Mesorhizobium japonicum MAFF 303099: one gene and its partner. The protein of the gene in region 2 binds, or shares a complex with, the protein of the main gene of each other region. Links are inferred from orthologs where the notes say so. Each region holds a gene or a part of one and is shown on either strand. Other genes may lie near its edges.

Evidence for each region. Proteins that work in one complex are often made in the same cells at the same time.
Region 1: the proteins of MAFF_RS31885 (region 2) and dnaG are in contact, whole or in part, in a crystal structure (PDB 2R6A), measured with the Geobacillus stearothermophilus proteins. The link is inferred for Mesorhizobium japonicum MAFF 303099 from one-to-one orthologs. Residues at the interface, in WP_033016901.1 of Geobacillus stearothermophilus: Ser13, Glu15, Ala16, Gln18, Glu91, Leu92, Asp94, Ala95, Val96, Pro97, Thr98, Ala99, Ala100, Asn101, Tyr104, Tyr105, Ile108; in WP_049624496.1 of Geobacillus stearothermophilus: Lys456, Leu457, Leu458, Pro459, Ala460, Asn463, Ala464, Leu467, Leu535, Leu536, Ile537, Ala538, Gln544, Glu545, Asp548, Tyr549, His552.

Annotation. Positions count from the first base shown.
Region 1 is NC_002678.2:2,002,000-2,005,937, forward strand. Bases 1-2,954 are described here. They hold dnaG (DNA primase), read right to left. Parts: upstream 2,468-2,954; coding sequence 533-2,467; downstream 1-532. Other genes in these bases: rpoD (RNA polymerase sigma factor RpoD), read right to left, coding at 1-109; MAFF_RS10825 (RcnB family protein), read right to left, coding at 2,606-2,954. In the rest of the region: more of MAFF_RS10825, read right to left, coding at 2,955-2,974; MAFF_RS10830 (Na/Pi cotransporter family protein), read left to right, coding at 3,359-3,938. UniProt on the Escherichia coli protein: RNA polymerase that catalyzes the synthesis of short RNA molecules used as primers for DNA polymerase during DNA replication.
Region 2 is NC_002678.2:6,481,234-6,486,100, forward strand. Bases 1,139-4,037 are described here. They hold MAFF_RS31885 (replicative DNA helicase), read right to left. Parts: upstream 3,384-4,037; coding sequence 1,893-3,383; downstream 1,139-1,892. Other genes in these bases: radA (DNA repair protein RadA), read right to left, coding at 1,139-1,826; MAFF_RS31890 (RNA polymerase sigma factor), read right to left, coding at 3,584-4,037. Also shown: MAFF_RS31875 (CvpA family protein), read right to left, coding at 1-375; more of radA, read right to left, coding at 423-1,138; more of MAFF_RS31890, read right to left, coding at 4,038-4,837; MAFF_RS31895 (YciI family protein), read right to left, coding at 4,834-4,867. UniProt on the Escherichia coli protein: The main replicative DNA helicase, it participates in initiation and elongation during chromosome replication. Travels ahead of the DNA replisome, separating dsDNA into templates for DNA synthesis.

The DNA of each region.
Region 1 (3,938 bases), 4.5 Mb from region 2 along the record:
TGGCGGCCTTGATCATCTTCTTGACAGCATCATCGGAAAGGTCGAGCAGAGGGCCATCGGTGGCGCCTTCGCGTTCGGTCTCGACCTCTTCCTTTTCCTTAGTCGCCATAATTTTTATCTTCTCCTAGCGGCCAAGCTTTGGGGCCGCGTAAGCTGTCGGACCAGTCAAATCGGATACGCTCGTTTTTTAAACGCGCCTCACCGGGCCACTAACCGCATCATCTCTTTTGTTTGGTGCATGCCGTCATCCCAAAACCGGTCCCACTCTTGGGCGACATGCATTAAGTCCAGATTAACCCTGATATCTGTGGCAGGCTGCCTGCCTGTCCAGTGACCAGTACCTCACATCGCTCATTTCCCGTCGGCGCGGGTGCGGGTTAACGTTTCGAATCGTCCTGATTCCGCCATTCTGTCGGAAGGTCAAGCGCCTCTGGCATGATTCGCATGAAAAAAGCGAATCAATTACCCGACTTAGCGCGCCTTGCTTCCCTGGGAAGCCTGGCCACGCTCTCATTCCTGTACTCAGCTGCACTTAGGCTCGCCCAGCCCTGCCCGACGAAACGCCGAATCCTTCGATCAGCGCTTCCGTCGCCTGTACATCCTGAAATTGCGCCTGAATTTCGATCAGATGGCGGAAGTTTTCGTCCGAGGGATCTGCTTCGAGCGCCGCTTCCGCCTGTTTCAGTTCCTTATGTAAGGTGCGCGCGCTGCGCTGCAAGTGCAGCGCCTGGTTCAGGGCGTCGCGGGCGTCGTCGAGTGCCGCCGTCTCCAGCGCGGGCCATTGCCGCGCCCGCCGGATCAGGCCGACGGCGCGCTCCCAGATCTCGGCGCAGCCGGCACGCTCGATCGTCGCCACCACGGCGTGGCGGTCATTGGCCATGTCATGCGCCATCGCGTCGAGGATGGCGGCGTGCAGCCGCTGCAATTCGGAATTGGCGAGGTCGAGAAATTCGACATGGGCGAAATTCTCGTCGATCAGCGGCGGATGGTTGACCAGCGCCACGAGGATCGTCGCCTCGCGCACCGACATGCCCTCGCTGCCGCGCTTGACCAACGCCGACTGGCCAAGGCTTTCGGTGATCGCCATGCGGCCGCCGCCAGGCTTGGCGAATTGGCCACCGGGTGCGGCTGCCTTGCCCTGTCCTGGTTTCCAGTCCTGGCGCCCTTGCCGCGCATCGCGCTGCGAGCCGAAGAAGCTCTTTTCGCGCTCACGCATTTCCTGCTGGTAGTGATAGCGCGTGCTTTCGTCGCGGATGCGGCTGGCGAGTTCCCGCAGCGTCTTTCCCAGTTCCGCCCGTCGCTCAGGCGTGTCGAAGACACCGCCCGCCGTCTCGCGCATCCACAACAGGTCGACCAGCGGCCGCGCATCGGCAAGCACCGCGCGGAAAGCGTCCGGCCCCTCGGCCTTGACGAGGTCGTCGGGATCCTTGCCTTCCGGCAGCAGCGCGAAGCGCGCCGAGCGCCCGGCCTGCACCGATGGCAGTGCCAGATCGGCTGCACGCCATGCCGCTTTCAGCCCGGCCTTGTCGCCGTCGAAACACAGCATCGGTTCGGGCGCCATACGCCAAAGCAATTCCAGCTGGTTTTCGGTGAGCGCCGTGCCGAGCGGCGCCACAACATTCTCGAAGCCGGCCTGCGCCAGCGCGATCACGTCCATATAACCTTCGACGGCAATGACCGTGCCGTCCTTGGCGAGTGCCTTGCGGGCGCGGGCGAAATTGTAGAGCACATTGCCCTTGTGGAAGAGCTCGGTGTCGGGCGAGTTCATGTATTTGGCCAGCGCATCGGGCGCCAGCGCCCGGCCCCCAAAAGCGATGATCTTGCCGCGCGAATCCGGAATCGGGAACATGATGCGGTCGCGGAACCAGTCATAGGAGACCGGAATGTCGTCGCCGTGTCGTACCAGCCCGCAGGCTTCGATATCGGCCTTCGGCACGCCTTTTGCCGCGAGATGCTCCTTGAGCGCATTGCGGCTGTCCGGCGCGTAGCCCAGCCGGAACGACTGCTGCGTTGCCGGCGTCAATCCACGGTCGCGCAGATAGGCGCGGGCCTTTGCGCCCTCAGGCCCCTGCAGCCGTTCCTGGAAAAAGGCGGTCGCCATCTCCATGACGTCGGTCAGGCTCGCGCGTTCCTTCTCGCGCCGTTCCTCCTGGGCGTCGCGCACCGGCATCGGCACGCCGGCCATGTCGGCGATCTTCTCGACCGCTTCAGGGAAACTCATTCCGTCGAGTTCGGTCAGGAATTTGAAATGATCGCCCGAGACCGAGCAGCCGAAACAATGGTAGCGGCCCTTCTTGTCCTCGCAATGGAAGGACGGGCTCTTCTCGCCATGGAACGGGCAGCAGGCCCAAAAATCGCCACGCGACGCATTGGTCTTCCTGCGATCCCACGCGACGCGCTGGCCGATGACCTGTGAAATCGGCACGCGGTCGCGGATCTCGTCGAGAAAGGCGGGTGGAAAGCGCATTGAGGGAACTCGTTTCCCCACCATATAATCATGCCAGCTAAATCCGACGACCCCCAATGCTGGCCATACCCGGTTTCCACAGGGCAAAAAGACGGCGGCCATACGGACCGCCCTCCTTTCCAGGCTAGCGCTGGACGCTTACTGCGCGGCAAGCGCGCCGAAGATGACGCCCGAGAGGATGCCGACCAGCACATAGTCGTTGCCGACGCGGATCCATTCCTGGCCGCGGCCGGGACGATGCAGGCCGTAGCGGCCATAGTCGCGGATCGGCTGGTGCTGCCTCCAGCCGGAATATTTCTGGCCGTTGCGCCAGTGGTTCCGCTTCACGACGACCTTCTTCTTGAAGACGCGCTTCCTCACATCATTGTGGTGGCCCGGCTTCTGCCAGTCGACCTTGGTGTAATTCGACTGCGGCGCGACCGGCGCGTTCGTCGGCGCGGCCTGGCCGGCAAGTGACGTGGCGGCCATCATCGAGACGGCGAGGACAGAAAGAACGATGCGCTTCATCAGAGATCTCCTTGGTTGTCGATGCCCGAGGAATAGCGACCGGAGGATGAACTGAAACTGAACACAGGCATTACAATTGTGTAATGAAATCTTCGTCTTATTGCCGATATTTGAACATCACCGCAAAGACAACATCGACCCCCGGCAAGAGCGGCCGTTCGCCAGACCGGCCAGGGCGTGGCCGTGCGACCATTTGCGTACCCATCCATTCCCGACACGGCCTGTCGCGCCACGACGGCCCCTTGAAATCGACAAAGTTTTATTATCCGGCTAAAATATTCCGGCTATTATCCACAGTGCCATGACCATGATTCGAACCCTTGTTTTTCCGCCTGTTCGCCGCGCCGTCCGCACCGCGTGCCCTGTCCGCATGCAGGCGCCGACATGAGCGGTTCCGTCGTCCTTCTGCATCTGGCCGGCGCCGTGGCGCTGATGCTGTTTGCCACCCGCATGGTGAAGACCGGCGTCGAACGCGCCTATGGCGATGTGCTGCGCCACAGGCTGCGCGCCACCATGCGCAATCCGATCATGGCGGTGCTGGCCGGCACCGGCCTTGCGATCGCGCTGCAGAGTTCGACCGCGGTCACCCTGCTGGTCGGCTCCTTCGCCGGTTCCGGCATCGTCTCGGGTGCGGCCGGCCAATTGGCGGTGCGCGGCGCCGAGATCGGCTCGGCGCTTGTGGTCAAGCTGCTGACTTTCGACCTCACGCTGCTGGTGCCGCTCTGCCTAATCACCGGCACGGTGATGTTCATGGCCACCGAGCGGCGCGACTGGCGCCAGACCGGCCGCATCCTGGTCGGCATCGGCCTCTTGATCCTGTCGCTGGAGATGATCGGCCAGGCATCCGAGCCGCTGCGCAACAGCCAGCTGATGCCGGTCATCATCAACTACTTCTCCAGCGATTCCATCACCGCCTATCTCCTGGCGGCGCTGATCACATGGCTGTTCCAGTCGAGCATCGCCG
Region 2 (4,867 bases):
CCAGTTGAAGAACAAAAGCGCCACCGCGACGACCAGGATGCCGCGCGCGGCGCCGTAGAGGAAACCGAGCGTGCGGTCGAGCGCGCCGATGCGCGAATCGATGATCCAGTCGGCGAGCTTCATGGTGATGACCGAGACGACGATCAGCGCGATGATGAAGACGACGCCGGCGGAGGCCGCCATGGCAATCTTTTCATTCTCGATGTAAGGCTTCAGATAGGGCAGGACCGGCTTGTAGAAGAAGAAAGCCGCCGCCGCCGCCGCCGCCCACGAGACGACCGACAGGACCTCGCGCGAAAAGCCGCGAACCATGGCGAGCATCGCCGAGACCAGGGTGAAGCCGACCAGGATTCCGTCAAGCAGCGTAATCGGCATGTCTTTCGCCCCACTCCGATTCTTTTTTCACGGCTCGGCGAGCCGCGTCATTCTTCTTCGTCCACGCGGCTTCGACGTGAGCCGGCTATGCGCGCCACGAGGTCGGCAAGCTCGGTGGGCTGGAAAGCACCGGCCCCGATCCCTCCGGCAAGTTCCTCGCTGCCCAAGGGCAGAACCGCACTACCAAAACCCAGCTTTTCGGCTTCCTTGAGGCGTTGCTGCGCATGCGCGACCGGCCTCACGGCACCCGACAGGCTGATTTCGCCGAAATAGACGCAATCGGCGGGAAGGGCAAGACCGGTGAGCGAGGAAACCAGTGCGGCGGCGACCGCGAGATCGGCCGCCGGCTCGCTGATGCGGTAGCCGCCGGCGACGTTGAGATAGACGTCGTGCTGGCCGAATCGAACGCCGCAATGCGCCTCCAGCACCGCCAGGACCATCGATAGTCGCGCACCGTCCCAGCCGACCACTGCCCGGCGCGGCGTGCCGAGCGAGGATTGTGCCACCAACGCCTGGATCTCGACCAGAACGGGCCTTGTGCCTTCCATGCCGGCGAAAACGGCGGCACCCGGCGACTTGGCATGCCGCTCGCCGAGAAACAGCTCCGAGGGGTTGGAGACCTCGCGCAAACCCTTGTCCGACATTTCGAAGACGCCGATCTCGTCGGTCGGCCCGAAGCGGTTCTTCACCGTGCGCAGGATGCGGTAGTGATGGCCGCCTTCGCCCTCGAAATAGAGAACGCCGTCGACCATGTGCTCGACCACGCGCGGGCCGGCGATCTGGCCTTCCTTGGTGACATGGCCGACCAGCACGATCGCGGCACCCGTGGATTTCGCATAGCGGATCATCGCCTGGGCGGCGGCGCGCACCTGGGTGACTGTACCTGGCGCCGAATCGGCAAGGTCGGTCCACAGCGTCTGGATGGAATCGAGAATGACCAGGTCCGGCCGCTTGCCGTCGGCGATCGTGGCAAGGATGTCCTCGACATTGGTCTCGGCCGCCAGTTCGACTGGTGAGTCGGCGACGCCGAGCCGCTGCGCCCTCAGCCTGATCTGCGCGACGGCTTCTTCGCCCGAGACATAGACGATACGGTGGCCTCGCGACGCCAGCGCGGCGGCGGCCTGGGTGAGCAGCGTCGACTTGCCGATGCCGGGATCGCCGCCGACCAGAAGTGCGGAGCCGCGCACGAAGCCGCCACCGGTGGCGCGATCCAGTTCGCCAATACCCGAAATGATGCGCGGCGCGTCCTCGATGTCGCCGGAAAGCGTGGTCAGCACCACCGCGCGGCCCTTGCGGGCGTTGCGCATATTGGCTGGCCCCGAGCCGATGCCACCGGAGGTGCCTTCCTCGACCAGCGTGTTCCATTCGCCGCAGGCATCGCATTTGCCGGCCCAGCGCTGATGCACCGAACCGCAATTCTGGCAGATGAACTGGACGCGCGATTTGGCCATCAGGCGTGGCCTGCCGTCAGATACGCGCACAAAGGTGCTGGAAGGGTCGAGGCCTGTCTCAAAAGGTCACTCAAACCTCTCCGCAATATGATGCTCTTCCGCCAGATCGGAGAAGCGGGTGAATTCGCCGTGGAAGGCGAGCGTTACCGAGCCCGTCGGGCCGTGGCGCTGCTTGGCGACGATGACCTCGGCCTTGCCGCGCATCTCGTTCATCTCGTTTTCCCACTTGACGTATTCCTCGGTGCCAAGCTTGGGCTCGCGGTTCTTGAGATAATACTCTTCGCGGTAGACGAACATCACGACGTCGGCGTCCTGCTCGATCGAACCGGATTCACGCAAGTCGGAGAGTTGCGGGCGTTTGTCTTCGCGGCTTTCGACCTGACGCGACAGCTGCGACAGCGCGATGATCGGCACGGCGAGCTCCTTGGCCAGCGCCTTCAGGCCTGTGGTGATCTCGGTGATTTCCTGCACGCGGTTCTGCGAAGCCCTGGCGGATGAACCCTGCATCAGTTGGATATAGTCGATGACGATCAGGTCGAGGCCGCGCTGGCGCTTCAGGCGACGCGCGCGGGCGGACAGCTGCGCAATGGAAATACCGCCGGTCTGGTCGATGAAAAGCGGGATCTTCTGCATGGTCTGCGAACAGGCGACCAGCTTTTCGAAGTCCATTTCGCTGATTTCGCCGCGGCGGATTTTTGACGACGAGATTTCCGTCTGCTCGGAAATGATACGGGTCGCTAGCTGTTCGGACGACATTTCGAGCGAAAAGAAGCCGACGACGCCGCCATTGGCCGCCTTGAACGAACCGTCGGCCTGCTGCGCTGGCACGTAGGCTTCGGCGATGTTGAAGGCGATGTTGGTGGCGAGCGACGTCTTGCCCATGCCCGGGCGTCCGGCAAGCACGATCAGATCGGACGATTGCAGGCCGCCCATGCGGCGGTCGAGATCGCGCATGCCGGTGGCAAGACCCGACAGGTGGCCGTCGCGCATATAGGCGGCGTTGGCCATGTCGACAGCGGTCTTGACCGCGTCGGTGAAGCTCTCGAAGCCACCATCGTAGCGGCCGGTTTCGGCCAGTTCGAACAGCCGGCGTTCTGCGTCCTCGATCTGCTCGGAGGGCGACATGTCGACCGGCGCGTCATAGGCGATGTTGACCATGTCCTCGCCGACGGTGATCAGCGCGCGGCGCGTGGCAAGGTCGTAGATGGCGCGGCCATAGTCGGTGGCGTTGACGACGGTGACGGCTTCGACCGCCAGGCGCACGATATATTGCGCCACCGTCATGTCGCCGACCTTTTCGTCGGCCGGCAGGAAGGTCTTCAAGGTGATCGGCGTCGCCACCTTGCCCATACGGATGAGCTCGGCCGCGATCTCGAAGATCCTGCGATGCAGGGGTTCGTAGAAATGGCCCGGCTTCAGGAAGTCGGAGACGCGGTAGAAGGCATCGTTGTTGACGAGGATCGCGCCGAGCAGCGCCTGCTCGGCCTCGATATTGTTCGGTGCCTCGCGATAGAGCGGTTGCTCCGCCACACCGAATTTCCGCGCTGCCTCTGCCATGATATCCCCGATTTCAAAACCCACCTTGCCGTAGCAGACCACGTTAAGGGCGGGTGAAGATTCGTCGTCCTCTCCTGCTTGTTCACAGCACAAAAAAATCGGTGGAAAGAATCCCGATTGACTCGAATCAGGCGGCTAACCGTAGCGAATCCGCATCAGGAACAAAACAGGAAAATACACTGCCGCAAGGTCGGACGAGTCTAGTCGCGCAGGGTGCGATGTTCGGCGAGTTGATCGAGACGAGTCTTTAGGAAACGTCGTTCTGCCGGCTGGCGGGTCAGGTCCAGCGCCTGCTGGTAAGAGGCGCGTGCGGCTTCAGTCAGGCCTAGTCTGCGCAACATGTCGGCGCGCGCCGCGTGCGCCAGATGGTAGCCGTCGAGGCCACCCTGTTCCAGTGCCGCTTCGATCGCCGTCAGACCGGCTTGCGGCCCGTCGCGCATGCCAAGGGCGGCGGCACGGTTCAGCGTGACCACCGGGGAGGGGGCGACGCGCCTCAGCACGTCATAAAGTGCAACGATCTGGGTCCAGTCGGTGTCCACCGTACCCGCCGCTTCCGCGTGGATGGAGGCAATGGCCGCCTGGAGGATGTAGGGTCCAACCCGTCGTGAAGCGAGCGCCCGCCCAATGAGGCCGTTGGCTTCGCTTATCAGCCCGCCGTCCCACAGCGACCGGTCCTGATCCTCAAGCAGGACGATGTCGCCATTGGCATCGACCCGCGTCGCGCGCCTTGCCTCATGCAACAGCATCAACGCCAGCAGCCCGTGTGCTTCGGGCTGGTCGAGCAAATCCACCACCAGTCGGCCGAGGCGGATCGCCTCTGCGCACAGATCCGCCCGCGTCAGGCTTGGTCCCTGCGTTGCCGCGTAACCCTCGTTGAAGATCAGGTAGATCACCTGCAGCGCACTTTCGAGGCGTGCCGGCAACGCGCTGCGGTCGGGCACTTCGTAGGGGATGGCCTCGTCGCGGATCCTTGCCTTGGCCCGCACGATGCGCTGGGCAATGGTCGGCGCCGGCGTCAGATAGGCGCGGGCAATCTCTTCGGTAGTCAAGCCGCCCACCTCGCGCAGCGTCAAGGCAATGCGTGCGTCCGGCGCCAGTGCCGGATGGCAGCAGACGAAGATGAGCCGCAGTTGATCGTCCGCTATGTCTTCAGGCGTGATCGGTTCCGCTATCTGTTCGCTCAAGGCCAACAGTTCCGGCAAAGTGCCGGCCAGCCGCGCTTCCCGGCGCCAGCGATCGATGGTTCTGAAGCGGCCGGCCGAGACCAGCCAGGAATAGGGATTGGCCGGCAGGCCTTGGCGCGGCCACCGCTCGGCGGCGGCGGCGAAGGCCTCATGCAAGGCCTCCTCCGCCGCGTCGAACCCGCCGAGCAGGCGGATCAAGGTCGCCAGCACGCGCCGTCCCTCGGTGCGATACACCGTCGCCAGGCAGGCATGCGTGCTGGCGGCGCTCACAGTACCGGCCGGGGCTGGCTGAAGTCGACG